One region of the Pantoea agglomerans genome, then DNA from elsewhere that is predicted to be linked to it. Evidence: predicted binding sites of a transcription regulator. Region 1 holds the regulator's gene; each other region holds the start of a gene.
The links. The regulator LexA, encoded in region 1, represses DNA repair genes until DNA is damaged. The targets are predictions, from matches to a motif close to TNCTGTATGTACATACAGNA.
Positions count from the first base shown of each region.

Region 2: mutH (DNA mismatch repair endonuclease MutH) is a predicted target of LexA. The motif match lies at 1,530-1,549, and genes of this name have one in related genera.
Region 3: LB453_RS15495 (DNA translocase FtsK 4TM domain-containing protein) is a predicted target of LexA. The motif match lies at 1,515-1,534, and genes of this name have one in related genera.

Region 1 covers NZ_CP083809.1:3,736,485-3,741,309, forward strand. The annotation lists gene LB453_RS20555 (conjugal transfer protein TraF) at 1-130, opposite strand, end outside; gene zur (zinc uptake transcriptional repressor Zur) at 576-1,097, shown strand; gene LB453_RS20565 (CsbD family protein) at 1,146-1,358, opposite strand; gene dinF (MATE family efflux transporter DinF) at 1,539-2,861, opposite strand; gene lexA (transcriptional repressor LexA) at 2,995-3,609, opposite strand; gene LB453_RS20580 (diacylglycerol kinase) at 3,716-4,084, opposite strand; gene plsB (glycerol-3-phosphate 1-O-acyltransferase PlsB) at 4,213-4,825, shown strand, end outside.
Region 2 covers NZ_CP083809.1:3,194,702-3,199,526, forward strand. The annotation lists gene ptsP (phosphoenolpyruvate--protein phosphotransferase) at 1-553, opposite strand, end outside; gene rppH (RNA pyrophosphohydrolase) at 565-1,095, opposite strand; gene mutH (DNA mismatch repair endonuclease MutH) at 1,782-2,459, shown strand; gene LB453_RS18040 (TerC family protein) at 2,520-3,230, shown strand; gene LB453_RS18045 (YgdI/YgdR family lipoprotein) at 3,391-3,609, shown strand; gene LB453_RS18050 (NADP(H)-dependent aldo-keto reductase) at 3,750-4,790, shown strand.
Region 3 covers NZ_CP083809.1:2,661,203-2,666,027, forward strand. The annotation lists gene LB453_RS15495 (DNA translocase FtsK 4TM domain-containing protein) at 1-1,453, opposite strand, end outside; gene lrp (leucine-responsive transcriptional regulator Lrp) at 1,573-2,067, opposite strand; gene trxB (thioredoxin-disulfide reductase) at 2,595-3,563, shown strand; gene cydD (heme ABC transporter permease/ATP-binding protein CydD) at 3,701-4,825, shown strand, end outside.

The DNA of each region.
Region 1 (4,825 bases):
CGGTACCGCCCATCGCGTCGTTGCGCGCGTCATACCAGGTTCCCGCAGCCATCGCGGAAGAGGAGAGAAAGAGCGCGTTTAAAACAGCAGGATATAAAAGCGCAGAGCGCCGGGTGGTTTTGTTCGCCATTTGTCTGCCATCACCTTGATCAGGAAAACATTCATCATCGGAATTTGTCGTTAGCGCTATTGTGTATCGCGGCTAACGGTTCATTGCTGTGAATTCAGTTGAAACAGCACTGTTATTCGCCGGATTGGATGTTTTAGCTACAAATCGGCGCTTTTATTATTTAGGGGGATAATCAAAAAGGATATTGAGGCCAGCAGTTGCTTAAGGCCTCTTGAACATTAGTGCTTAACCTGGTGAGTTGTAAAGCAAAACTCTCTTTTTGTTAATTTATGTCTTAACAATGTTGGCACTGATTAGCATTAGCGAAGCGAGTTCACCAGCCAGCGGCCAGCCTAATGTATTGATATTAATGGAAGATGACAGGTTCGGCTCTGAAAGCGCGCAACCTGAGCGCAAGCGCATCGGGTGTGATAAGATAACATCTCGTTTTTAGCGGAGAATCACCATGTCGACAATGACGCCAGATAAAATCATGACCCAGGCAGAGAAGCTCTGTCTGCAACGCGGGGTGCGCCTGACAGCGCAGCGCGCTGAGGTGTTACGTCTGATGGCTGCGCAGCATGGATCGATTAGCGCTTATGATTTGCTGGATCAGCTACGCGCCAGCGAGCCACAGGCAAAGCCGCCGACGGTCTATCGCGCGCTGGAATTTTTGCTGGAACAGGGCTTTATTCACCGCGTGGAGTCAAACAACAGCTATGTGGTTTGCCACCATTTTGAAGCGCCGGCGCATACCTCAGTGATGCTGGTCTGCGATCGCTGCGCGGCGGTCACGGAAAAGCAGGCGCAGGGCGTAGAGAATATTATTGCCGATCTGGCTGGCGAGGCGAGCTTTACGCTACGGCACAGCGTGATTGAGGCGCACGGTCTCTGCATGAGCTGTGCGGAAGTTGAAGCCTGTACGCATAAGGATAGCTGCGGGCACGATCATGAATCAGAAGGGAAAAAGCGCGGAAGAAGAGGCTAAGCAGCACGTCCCTGTGCCGGTCGCTCAGGCGAGGCCTGAGCGAGAAGATTACCAGCGGTAATCTTTGTTATTGCTTTCCCAGTCTGAGACCTCTTTCTCGGCCTCATCCTTAGCGTAACCGTAGCGTTCCTGAATTTTGCCGACCAGCTGATCGCGTTTGCCTTCGATAACCTGCATGTCATCGTCGGTCAGCTTGCCCCATTTTTCTTTGAATTTACCTTTAAACTGCTTCCAGTTACCGCTCGCTTCGTCTTTGTTCATGTCAGACCTCCACGTCATCCTTAGTTTTACATACCACCACATAATGGTGATACGACAATACAAAGCGCTGCTGTGTCGCGCTGTTGTAAGTTAATTATAGTAGACGAATCGGCAACTGCCGCAGAAATACAGAATAATCTGTTTAGCGCAGCGCGTTAAGGCTGCCGCTGCGCGCGATAATCAGTTTGCAAACCAGCGGCTTAGGCGCCATTCGCGCCGCCAGATCCACCAAAGCGAAACGCCGCGCAGCGCAAGAAAAACCGTTACCGCCAGCCACAAACCGTGGTTGCCCAGCCAGGGCAAGGTCAGCAGCGTCAGGAAGTAACCGAGCGCGGCCACCGCCATGCTGTTGCGCATTTCGCGCCCGCGCGTCGCGCCGATAAACAGCCCGTCCAGCAGATAGCACCACACGCCAGCCAGCGGCAGAATGATCTGCCAGATAAGATAGCGATCGACCAGCTGCTGCAGCGACGCCAGCGAAGTCAGCATCGACACAATAGCGTCACCGCTCGCCGCATAGATTAGCGCGAAGGCGAGCGCAACCATGCCCGCCTGACGACAGGCGGCGTGCCATACCGACAGCAGCCTGTCGCCGTCGCGCGCGCCATAGGCCTCGCCGGAAACGGCTTCCACCGCATAGGCGAACCCGTCGAGCGCATAGGCGGTAAAGGTGATAAACATCAGCAGGACGGCATTGGCGGCGACGATCTCTGGCCCCAGGCGCGCGCCGATAAGCGTCAGCGAGGCAAAGCAGAGCTGCAGCAGCAGGGAGCGCAGCATAATGTCGCGGTTAAGGCGCAGCAGGCGGCGGATATCGCCGCGCCAGCTCCTCTTCAGCATCGTCATTGATATGCCGCGTAGCTTCAGAACCCGCCATACCATCGCCAGCCCTACCGCCAGCGTGACATATTCCGCCAGCGCCGTCGCGGTCGCCGCGCCGGCCACGCCCCACTTCAGACCGAGCACTAGCCAGAGATCGAGCAGAATATTTACCGTGTTGCCCACCACCAGCAGCACAACCGGCGCACGGGCATACTGCACGCCCAGCAGCCAGCCGAGGATAACCATATTTGCCAGCGTTGCCGGCGCGCTGAGCCAGCGAATATGGATAAAGATGGCGGCCTGCTCCAGCACCTGGGGATTGCCCCCCGCCAGCCGACCCGCCAGCGCGCTAAGCGGATCGCGCAGCAGAATAAACAGCAGGCCCGCAAGCAGCGCCATCAGCAGCGGCTGCGTCAGGGCGCGCGCCAGCGCCTGCGCATCGCGCGCGCCAAAGGCCTGCGCGGTAAAGCCGGTGGTGCTCATGCGTAAAAAGAGTAACAGCATAAAGACGAAGCTGGTCGCGGTCGCGCCAATCGCTACGCCGCCAAGGTAAACCGGACTGTCGAGATGGCCGATAACGGCGGTGTCCACCAGGCCGAGCAGCGGCACGGTGATATTAGAGAGGATCATCGGCAGCGCCAGCCGCCAGAGTTGTCGATCGTCAGCAGAGAAGAGACGCATCAGCCGGTCCATGCCTGAAAACGTAAAAAGGAGCGAGGCGGCCTCAATGCGGCGCTAGCCGCAGGAGGAGGCGCGTGAAAAGATTATCGTACAGACGCCTGGCGAAGCGATACAGGCGTCTGAAGGCGAGCGGTCAGAGCCACTCGCCGTTGCGCACCACGCCCACTGCCAGACCTTCAACGGTCAGCGACTGCGTGCGGGTATCGACGATAATCGGTTCGAAGTCGTTGTTTTCCGGCAGCAGATGAACCACGGTGCCCTGCTTTTTCCAGCGTTTTACCGTGACTTCGTCATCGATACGCGCCACAACAACCTGACCGTTACGCACATCCTGCGTTTTATGCACCGCAAGCAGATCGCCATCCATAATGCCGATATCTTTCATCGACATACCGGCAACGCGCAGCAGGAAATCAGCAGAGGGCTTAAACAGGTCGGGATCGACTTTATAGTGCGTCTCAATATGTTCCTGAGCCAGCAGCGGCTCGCCAGCGGCGACGCGGCCGATTAACGGCAGCCCGTTGGACTCTTCCTCTTCCATCAGCAGGCGAATGCCGCGTGATGCGCCAGAAACGATCTCAATAACGCCTTTACGCGCCAGCGCTTTAAGGTGTTCTTCGGCGGCGTTGGGGGAACGGAACCCCAGCTGCGAGGCGATCTCCGCACGCGTTGGCGGCATGCCCGTCTGGTTGATATGGTCGCGAATCAGGTCATAAACCTGTTGCTGCCTGGTGGTTAATGCTTTCATCCCGCCCCCTGGTTGTTTATACAGTCGCTGTGAGTATATACAGGTATTGGTGAAATGAAAACCAAAACCCAGGGAAATAACAGCCGTTTGGGCCATTGTGGAAAGCCTACCGCAAATGCGTCCAGAGCAGCGCGATCCAGATGAACAGCGCCAGTATAATAGCGAGCAAAACGGCGGCGGAGCCCATATCTTTCGCTCGTCCCGACAGCGGGTGACGCTCCTGGCCGATACGGTCGACCACCGCTTCGATTGCGCTGTTGAGGATCTCGACAATAATCACCAGCACCACCGATCCAATCATCAGGATGCGCGCGACGGTGTCGACATCCAGCCAGCAGGCGATAGCGATAGCGACGATGGCGGCCGTGGCCTCCTGACGAAACGCGGCTTCATGCTGCCAGGCGGCGCGCAGCCCCTGCCACGAGTAGCCTGCCGCTTTTACAATCCTGAGCAAACCGGTGGTATTACTTGCCATTGCGAGGGAACCCTTTAGGTTGTTTGACGTCAATGTCTGGGCCAGGTGCGTTTGGCACCACCACAGATCTTCGCAGCACTTTCTGATATGCTTGCGGCGCTTTGCTAACAAGAGGCTTCATGTTGTCTATGTCAGGTTGGCGTAAACTTTATTATAAATTGTTGAATTTACCACTCTCTGTTCTGGTAAAAACGAAGGCTATTCCGGGCGATCCCGTTTCCGAACATGGACTCGATCCAACGCGGCCGATTATGTACGTGCTGCCATACGATTCCAAGGCGGATTTGCTGACGCTGCGCCAGCAGTGTCTGAAGCATAATCTGCCCGATCCGCTGTCACCACTGGAGATTGACGGCTCGATACTGCCGCGCCACGTGTTTATTCACGACGGCCCGCGCGTATTCCCCGCTTTTGGGCCGAATACCGAATCGGTGAAGATTTTTCACGAGTATCTCGATCTGCACCGTAACAACCCTCAGCTCGATATCCAGATGCTGCCGGTTTCGGTGATGTTTGGCCGCGCGCCCGGCCGCGAGGTTCAGGGCGACGATGCGCCGCACCTGCGCGAGCTTAACGGGGTTGAGAAGTTTTTCGCTATCGTCTGGCACGGCCGCGACAGCTTTGTGCGCTTTTCGCCAACCGTCTCGCTGCGCTGGATGGCGACGCAGCACGGCACCGACAAATCCATCGCGCAGAAACTGGCGCGCGTGGCGCGTATTCATTTCGCACGCCAGCGTTTAG
Region 2 (4,825 bases), 540 kb from region 1:
CTGGGGCAACGGCGACGCCCGGCGCGGCGGCGATGGCACGCACCCGCGTCTGGCGGAACTGGCCGAAGAGCTGGCCGAGCTGCGACTGCGACAGCAGCGTCGCCATCTGCGTCGCCAGCGTTACCAGGAAGGACTCTTCGCTCTCGTCGAACTGTCGGTGTTCGCGCTGCTGCACCACCAGCACGCCCAGCAGCTGGCGACGGCTGATGATCGGCACGCCGAGAAATGAGCGATAGCGCTCTTCTTTCACGGCAGGAATATATTTAAAGCTGGGGTGGCTTTGCGCATCCGCAAGGTTGATGGGTTCGGCGAGACGCCCCACCAGGCCGACGATCCCTTCATCGAACGCCAGCGTGACGGTGCGCCCGCGCGGCTTTTTCAGGCCGCGCGTGGCCATAAGGTAATAGCAATGGTGATCGTGATCCGCGAGATAAACGGAGCAGACCTCCGTATCCATCGCCAGGCAAATCTCATTGACCAGGATGTCGAGCGCGTCGTTAAGCCGCGGCGCGCCCGCCACCTTTTCTACTATTTCGCGCAACTGAGTGAGCATAAGGGCGTGGCCTATCCTCTTTTCCGTCGATGGGCTGGCGCGCTGCGCTGCTGCCCCGCACTCTCCTGCATCGACATTACCACGCCAGCGAATTCCTTCATTACGCGACGGTAGACGTCACGTTTAAAGGAGACAACCTGACGCACCGGATACCAGAAGCTTACCCAGCGCCAGCCGTCGAACTCCGGCGTGCTGCTGTGTTGCACATTGATATCCGCGTCACTGCTCATCAACTGCAGAAGAAACCACTTTTGTTTCTGGCCGATACACACCGGCTTCGTGTCCCAACGCACCAAACGTTTTGGCAATTTGTAGCGCAACCAGTTACGGGTAGATGCAAGTATTCGAACATCTTTACGGTGTAAACCCACTTCTTCGAACAGTTCGCGATACATCGCCTGTTCGGCGGTTTCACCGGGATTGATGCCTCCCTGAGGAAACTGCCAGGAGTGCTGTCCGAAGCGCCTGGCCCACAACACTTGTCCTTGCCTGTTACAGATTACGATACCAACATTCGGGCGGTAGCCATCATCATCGATCACTGGACTACCTCAAAGCTAAATTTGAATAGCCTGATTGTTTCACACTCCTTACAGGCGGTAAACCACTGGATTAACGGGAAGAACGCGGTGCTCAACCTGGATAACTCACAGTATTGGCCCGAGTTATAAACAATTAAGGCGGCAAAGCGCCGATCTTATTCACGTTTTCTGTGGATAGCTTTGTGCAGAACACGGGAATTAGCTGAATAAACTTTTATGGCCCTGAACCACCCCACAAATGAACAACCTGCTTTTAACCATTTAAAACATGAACTTAAATCACTCTTATTCAGAATTAAAATAGCTGATTTTGCGGTGAACGACGCGAAAGCGTTTTAGCTGGTTAAAGATCAAGCGACGCCGTTTTTATCCACAGACAATGCAGTAAACTTGCTCATCAGCGGATAAAAAAGCGGCTTTTCCGCCGAAGTCAAGGCTGTAAATGGAACCAGTAATGGGGATGAGGTGGGGTTATCCCACCGATCTGTGGATAACTCAGGCGAAGATCCTGTTCATTAATGCCCTCAGTCCGGGATAACCTTGTGCCGTAATGGAAAGTCAGCACCGGGGGCGATTAAAAAAGCGCGGCGAATCATGCTATTATCAACGCTCTTTATCCTGACGCCGCTGTGGGAAAAGTTGCCGGGAAAAAAATTGTCTATTTTTTGACCAGTTGAGTATTCGCTATGTTCCAGCTCCCTGATCCGCCCGAAAATGAATCTGTTCTCCTGGCTCGCGCCCATGCGCTGGCGGGCCAGACGCTGGCAGCCCTGGCCTCGCAGGCCGCCTTGCCGATGCCGGCCGATCTGAAACGCGATAAAGGCTGGGTCGGCATGCTGCTGGAGCGCTATCTGGGCGCCAGCGCAGGCAGCAAGGCGGAGCAGGATTTCGCCCATCTCGGTATTGAACTCAAAACCATCCCCATTGACGCCCAGGGCAAACCGCTGGAAACCACCTTTGTCTGCGTGGCGCCGCTCACCGGAAACAGCGGCGTAACCTGGGAGACGAGCCATGTGCGCCACAAGCTGGCGCACGTGCTCTGGATCCCGGTGGAGGGCGATCGCGCGATCCCGCTCGCACAGCGCCGCGTCGGCGCGCCGCTGCTGTGGAGTCCGAACGAAGAGGAGGATCGCAGGCTGCGCCACGACTGGGAGGAGCTGATGGATATGATCGTGCTGGGCCAGGTCGAACGCATCACCGCGCGCCACGGTGCCTGGCTGCAGATCCGGCCGAAAGCCGCCAACAGCCGGGCGCTGACCGAGGGCATCGGCGAACACGGCGAGCCGATTATGACGCTGCCGCGCGGTTTCTACCTGAAAAAGAGCTTCACCGCCCCGCTGCTGGCGCGTCATTTTTTACTGTAAGTTCATTGATGCGGATGCGTATAATCGCCGTTTAATTTTCGTTTAAGATTGAGTGTGCGCATGTTTGAGTGGATAACCGATCCCAACGCCTGGCTGGCGCTGGGCACGCTGACCATCCTCGAAGTGGTTCTTGGCATTGATAATATTATTTTCCTCTCTCTGGTGGTGGCGAAACTGCCTAAGCATCAGCAGGCCAGCGCGCGTCGTCTCGGCCTGATGGGCGCGATGCTGATGCGTCTCGCCCTGCTGGCCTCTATCGCCTGGGTCGCGCGGCTGACCCATCCGCTGTTTACCCTGTTCGATCACGCCTTCTCCTGGCGCGATCTGATCCTGCTCGGCGGCGGTCTGTTTCTGCTGTGGAAGTCGAGTATGGAGATCCATGAAACCATCGAAGGCGGCGAAGAGGAGCATAAAACCAATGTGCACTCCTTCCTGGGCGCTATCGTGCAGATCATGCTGCTGGATATTATCTTCAGCCTGGATTCGGTGATTACCGCCGTTGGCCTTTCCGATCATCTCTTTATTATGATGGCGGCCGTGGTGATCGCCGTGCTGATGATGATGTTTGCCGCGCGCGCCATCGGCGAGTTTGTCGATCGCCATCCGTCGATCAAAATGCTCGCCCTCTCCTTTTTAATTCTGGTGGGTTTTACCCTGATTCTGGAGAGTTTCGCGGTTCATGTACCAAAAGGTTACATTTATTTCGCCATGTTCTTCTCCATGGCCGTTGAGTGCCTGAACCTGATGCGCACTAAGAAAAGCGCGACGTAAAATGTCAAGGGCGGCTACGGGCCGCCCTTTTATTTTCAGATTCATGCGATAACGCAAAGCGCCAAAACGATTTATTACTACACTTTTTGCAGTTAATGCCGCTGGCCTCTGACGAGGCGACGCGGCCCACTGGCTGACGGGAGTGAGAGGAATAAGCGTGATGAAAGAGTTGGCGGGCGTAGCAGTGTTGATGTTTGCCGCCGTTACACTGAGCGGATGCAGTTCAGATTATGTAATGGCAACAAAAAATGGCCAGATGATTATGACGGAAGGCAAGCCGACCATTGATAAAGAGACCGGTCTGGTGAAATATACCGATCAGTCCGGCCATGAAGTGCAGATCAATGGCGACGAAGTGTCGACCATTATTGAGCGTTAAGTGCCATTTCAGCTCACCTGTCCCGCAATTTGTCCGGACAGGTGATTTCCCCGATTTTCCCCACTTCCTTCCCCGCTGATTCACGCGCTATAGTCCCACAGGACACACCATTACATTCCATAAAAATAAGGAAGACGGCTATGCACTATCACCGTATCCCCCATAGCACGCTGGAAGTGAGTCAGTTGGGGTTGGGAACCATGACCTTTGGTGAACAGAATAGCGAAGCCGACGCCCACGAGCAGCTCGATTTCGCCATCGCCAGCGGCATTAATTTTATCGATACCGCTGAAATGTATCCGGTGCCGCCGCGCCCGGAAACCCAGGGGTTGACCGAACAGTACATCGGCAGCTGGCTGAAGAAGCGCGGCAGCCGTGACAAGGTGATCCTCGCCAGCAAAGTGGCGGGCCCGTCGCGCGGCGCGGACGCGTCGATTCGCCCGAATCAGGCGCTGGATCGCAAGAATATCCGCGACGCGCTGGACGCCAGCCTGAAGCGCCTCAACACCGACTACCTCGACCTTTACCAGCTGCACTGGCCGCAGCGCCAGACCAATTACTTTGGCAAGCTGGGCTATCAGTACAGCGAGAACACCATTCCCGTTACGCTGCTGGAGACGCTGGAAGCGCTGGCCGAGCAGGTGCGTGCCGGTAAAATTCGCTATATCGGCGTGTCGAACGAAACGGCCTGGGGCGTGATGCGCTATCTGCAGCTGGCGGAGAAGCACGAGCTGCCGCGCATCGTGACCATTCAGAATCCCTATAGCCTGCTGAACCGCAGTTTTGAGGTGGGCCTGGCGGAAATCAGCCAGCATGAAGGCGTTGAGCTGTTGGCTTACTCCAGCCTCGCTTTCGGCACCCTGAGCGGCAAATATCTGAACGGCGCGAAACCAGCCGGGGCGCGCAATACGCTGTTCAGCCGCTTTACGCGCTACAGCGGCGAGCAGTCGCAGCTGGCGATTGCCGAATATGTGGCGCTGGCGCAGAAGCATCGCCTGGATCCGTCGCAGATGGCGCTGGCCTATGTGCGTCAGCAGCCGTTCGTCGCCAGCACCCTGCTGGGCGCCACCACGATGGAGCAGCTGAAGACCAATATCGACAGCTTCAACCTGACGCTGGACGCGGAGGTTCTGGAAGGGATTGAGGCGATTCACCGCCGCTACACCTATCCGGCACCTTAAGATGCGCAGAAGGCACAATGGCTTAGCAAGCGGAT
Region 3 (4,825 bases), 1.1 Mb from region 1:
GTTTTACCGGATTAGGACGCGGCAGCGCCGGCCCAATGCCCTGCTTCACCTGAGGATTGTGAGTAGCTTCAGGGACAACATCGAACAGCGGCGCTGATGCGGCCTGGCCGGCGGCGGCGGCCGTTGTGCCTGCCGCGGCGGTCATATCGGCATCGCGCCAGTTGCCCATCTGCGGACCATCATCCTCTTCCCAGCCGGTAAAGGCGGGCGCAGCGGGCTCCTGAGGCAGATCGAACTGATAGCGAGGCGGCTCGGCGGGCTGAGCCGGCGCCGGGGTAAAGGCGCTGGTGGTCTGCTGAGGTGCGGTGAACGGGCTGGCCGCCGCAGAAGATGTGGCCGCGGCCGACGTGGCGGCAGGCATGACGCTACCTGGAGTCGATATCGCAGCGCCGAAAGCCGGTGCTGCCGCAGGAGTCGCGGTTGCGGCAGTAGCAGAAGCCAGAGTTGCTGCGGTAGCCGGGGCTGCAGCAGCAGCGGAAGTCAGGGCTGCTGCGGGAGCCGGGGTTGCGGCAGCAGCGGGAATGGTGGTTGCAGCGGGAGCCTGCGCCGCCGCAGGTTCAGCTGACAAAGCCGCACCGGCGGTCGCTGTAGCGGCAGTCGAGACGGGCGACGCCACAGCAGATACGCCCGCAGCCTGGGCGGCTGACGTCAGCGCGGCGTCCGTCGCCGCAGCGGCTTTCGCCAGCAGCGGATCGGCCGTCTGCGGGGCGGCGTGGCCAGCCTGCGCGCGCGGCGCGGCGAGCAGCACGTCTTCTTCATCCTGCGCGGTCGCCTCAAAGCGCGGCGCGACGTCAGCGTCGAAATCATCCTCCTCGTCCTGCCACGGCTCGTCGCGACGCGAACGGTTGCTGGCGAACGTCAGCACGCCCATCACCACGCCGCCGATGCGCTCGGCGATAGTCAGCCATGACCAGCCGGTATAAAGCGTAATGCCTGCCGCCCAGACGCACAGCAGCGCCAGCGTACCGGTAGCCGGCGTGAACCACGGCGCGATGGCGTTGCTCACCAGGCTGCCGATAACGCCGCCGGAGGCGAAATACCAGATATCGTCGGCGTTGAGCGCGGCCAGGCCGCAGGTGGTCACCACCAGCGCCAGAACGCCGATCAGGCGCAGGCCGATAGCGAAATAGTCGATGTAATCCTGCTGATCGCGCTGGCGGAAGGCGATCCAGCACAGACCCACAATCACTGGCGGAATAGCGTAGGCCATCACGCCGAAGATAAACAGCAGCGTATCCGCCAGCCAGGCCCCCACGCCGCCGCCGAGGTTATGAATCGGCTCATGCCAGGCAGTTTGCGACCAGCTCGGATCGGAAGGATTGAAGCTGACGAGCGAGACCATCAGATAGACGGCGAAAAGCGAGACGAGAATAAGCAACGCTTCCAGCAGACGGCGTCCGCTGCTCAGCGGTTTTAACGAAACTTCTTTGTCTTCTGTGTATTCCTGGCTCAAGAGAACTCTCCAGGTGCCTGTAAATTATGAAGGCAACAGCGTCGGGCAAGCCCGACGCTGGTCCTGTATGAATTCACAGGAGTGTATCGAAATATCGCAGGTTTTGCACCTGCGCTGCGTTATCGGGTTTTAATCACCAGCCGATTACTCTGTTTGACCTCTTCCATCACCACGTAAGTGCGGGTGTCGTTGACCCCCGGCAGGCGCAGCAGGGTTTCGCCAAGCAGTTTACGATAGGCGGACATATCCGGCACGCGCGTTTTCAGCAGGTAGTCGAAGTCGCCGGAAACCAGGTGACACTCTTGAGTTTCCTCAAGTTTTTGCACAGCGGCGTTAAACTGTTCAAACACATCCGGCGCACCACGATTCAGAGTAATCTCAACGAAAACCAGCAGTGATGCATCAAGATAGTGCGGGTTAAGTTGCGCGGTATAGCCAAGAATAAAACCCTGACGTTCCAGACGACGCACACGCTCAAGACATGGCGTAGGCGATAATCCTACGCGTTTGGAAAGCTCTACGTTGGAAATACGACCATCTTTCTGAAGCTCATTCAGAATGTTTCTGTCGATTCTGTCGAGATCTTTTCCGGGGCGTTTCTTATTGTCTACCATTATTATTGTCTCTCTTAATTCCTTCCCTTTACCTGCCGCGCCCTGGAAACGTTCACTGTTCAAGGCATTAGTGAAGCGACGAATCAGAGCCTGTGCGCTGTCGCGCATCCATCCGCATGACGCATGTTGTCTGTCCACATCATGCGTCATTACCCATGTCAGGCTGTAATTTATCGGGAACAAAGGGCAAAACGAGGAACGAAATCCTGTTTTGACTCTCTCCTTCTTCTTCGCTTCTGCCATTGTTTTCGCAAAAGCGCAGGCGATTGTCAAAGTAAAAAGACCAAATTCAGTACAAGATGCCAGACAGACCGCTGGGTAACTGTTTTTAAATGAGAATTTTTATACTTTTGCACCAGTAAAAGCCGATTATTGCCCCTTTTTAGCGCAGCCGGCGTGCAGAACCCGCCGTTATCGTCTACGCCGCTTGCAGCTATCGGTAACAAAATTCCCCAGCCCTTTTTTTGCCACGGTAAATTCCCTACAATTCCAGGTCATGTTGTCAGCCGAATGAAACTGAGGATCATATGAGTACGGCCAAACACAGTAAATTGCTCATTCTGGGCTCAGGCCCGGCGGGTTATACCGCAGCGGTCTATGCTGCTCGCGCTAACCTGAATCCGGTGCTGATCACCGGCCTCGAAAAAGGCGGTCAGCTGACCACCACGACCGAGGTAGAGAACTGGCCCGGCGACCCGCACGATCTCACTGGTCCCTCGCTGATGGAGCGCATGCATGAGCATGCCGAGAAATTCAATACCGAAATCATTTTCGACCATATTCACACCGTCGATCTGCAGAACCGTCCGTTCCGTCTTACTGGCGACAGCGCGGAATATACTGCCGACGCGCTGATTATCGCCACCGGCGCATCGGCGCGCTATCTGGGCCTGCCTTCCGAAGAGGCGTTTAAAGGCAAAGGCGTTTCCGCCTGCGCCACCTGCGACGGCTTCTTTTACCGCAACCAGAAAGTAGCGGTAATCGGCGGCGGTAACACCGCCGTGGAAGAGGCGCTCTATCTGGCGAACATCGCGGCGGAAGTGCATCTGATCCACCGTCGCGACAGCTTCCGCGCGGAAAAAATCTTGATCGATCGCCTGATGGAAAAAGTGAACAGCGGCAATATCGTGCTGCATACCCATCGCACGCTGGAAGAGGTAGTCGGCGACCAGATGGGCGTGACCGGCCTGACGCTGCGCTCGACGCTCAACGAAGCGGAAACCGAGTCGCTTGAGGTGGCGGGCCTGTTCGTCGCCATCGGGCACAGCCCGAACACGGCCATTTTCGAAGGTCAGCTGGCACTGGAAAACGGCTACATCAAGGTGCAGTCGGGCCTGCACGGCAACGCTACCCAGACCAGTATTCCCGGCGTATTTGCCGCGGGCGACGTCATGGACCATATCTATCGCCAGGCGATCACCTCCGCCGGTACCGGCTGTATGGCCGCGCTGGACGCCGAGCGTTATCTCGACGGTCTGGTTAAAAACGATCGGTAAGTTGTTAATTAGCTGATCTAACTTATGCGGGGCGACTGTTTTTCAGTCGCCTTTTTTTATGCCTCCGTGCTAGATTCAGGCGCCTGAAGAGCTACCTTCTTATCCTTTTTTGGGTATCGACAACGCTACGGTCTCGCATGAACAAAACCCGGCAACAGGAACTGACCCGCTGGCTGCGCCAGCAACGCGCTTACGGCGGCCGCTGGCTGCGGCTGACGTCGCTGTTTGGACTGGCGAGCGCGCTGGCGATTATCGCCCAGGCCTGGCTGCTCGCCTTTTTGCTGCAGGCGCTGATTGTCGAACAGCGGCCGCGCGGCGATCTGCTGCTCCCCTTCGCGCTTTTGCTGCTCTGCTTTGCGCTGCGCGCGCTGCTTAACTATGCGCGCGAGGCTGCAGGCTTTCGCGCCGGCCAGGCAATTCGCCAGGCGCTGCGCCAGCAGGTGCTGGATCGCCTCTCCGCGCTCGGGCCAGCGTGGATCCGCGGCAAACCGGCAGGCAGCTGGGCGACGCTGCTGCTGGAGCAGATTGAAGAGATGCAGGAGTATTACGCGCGCTATCTGCCGCAGATGACGCTGGCGGCGCTAATTCCCTTATGCATTCTGCTGACCGTTTTCCCACTCAACTGGGCCGCTGGCCTGATCCTGCTGGTGACCGCACCGCTGATCCCGCTGTTTATGGCGCTGGTCGGCATGGGCGCGGCTGACGCCAACCGCCGCAACTTCGTTGCGCTGGCGCGCCTTAGCGGCGATTTCCTCGACCGCCTGCGCGGACGTGAAACCCTGCGCCTGTTCCATCGCGCCGAAGCGGAAACCGCCGCCATCGCCGCCTCCACCAGCGATTTTCGCCAGCGCACCATGGAAGTGCTGCGGCTCGCCTTCCTCTCCTCCGCCGTGCTGGAGTTTTTCGCCTCGCTGGCGATTGCGGTGGTCGCGGTTTACTTCGGCTTCTCCTATCTCGGCGAGCTTCATTTTGGTACCTGGGGTAGCGGCGTAACGCTGTTTGCCGGTTTCGTCGCCCTGATTCTCGCGCCGGAGTTCTTTCAGCCGCTGCGCGATCTCGGCGTGTTTTATCATGCGAAAGCGCAGGCGGTGGGCGGTGCGGATGCCCTGGAGCGCTTTATGCGCGAGAGCCCGCAGCCTGCTGCGGCCGACGAGGGTGCAGCGGAGTTGCCTGACGACGCGACTCTGACTCTTGTCGCTCAGGATTTAATTCCCCTGAGCGCGGAGGGCAAAAAGCTGTGCGGCCCGTTCGACTTTACCCTT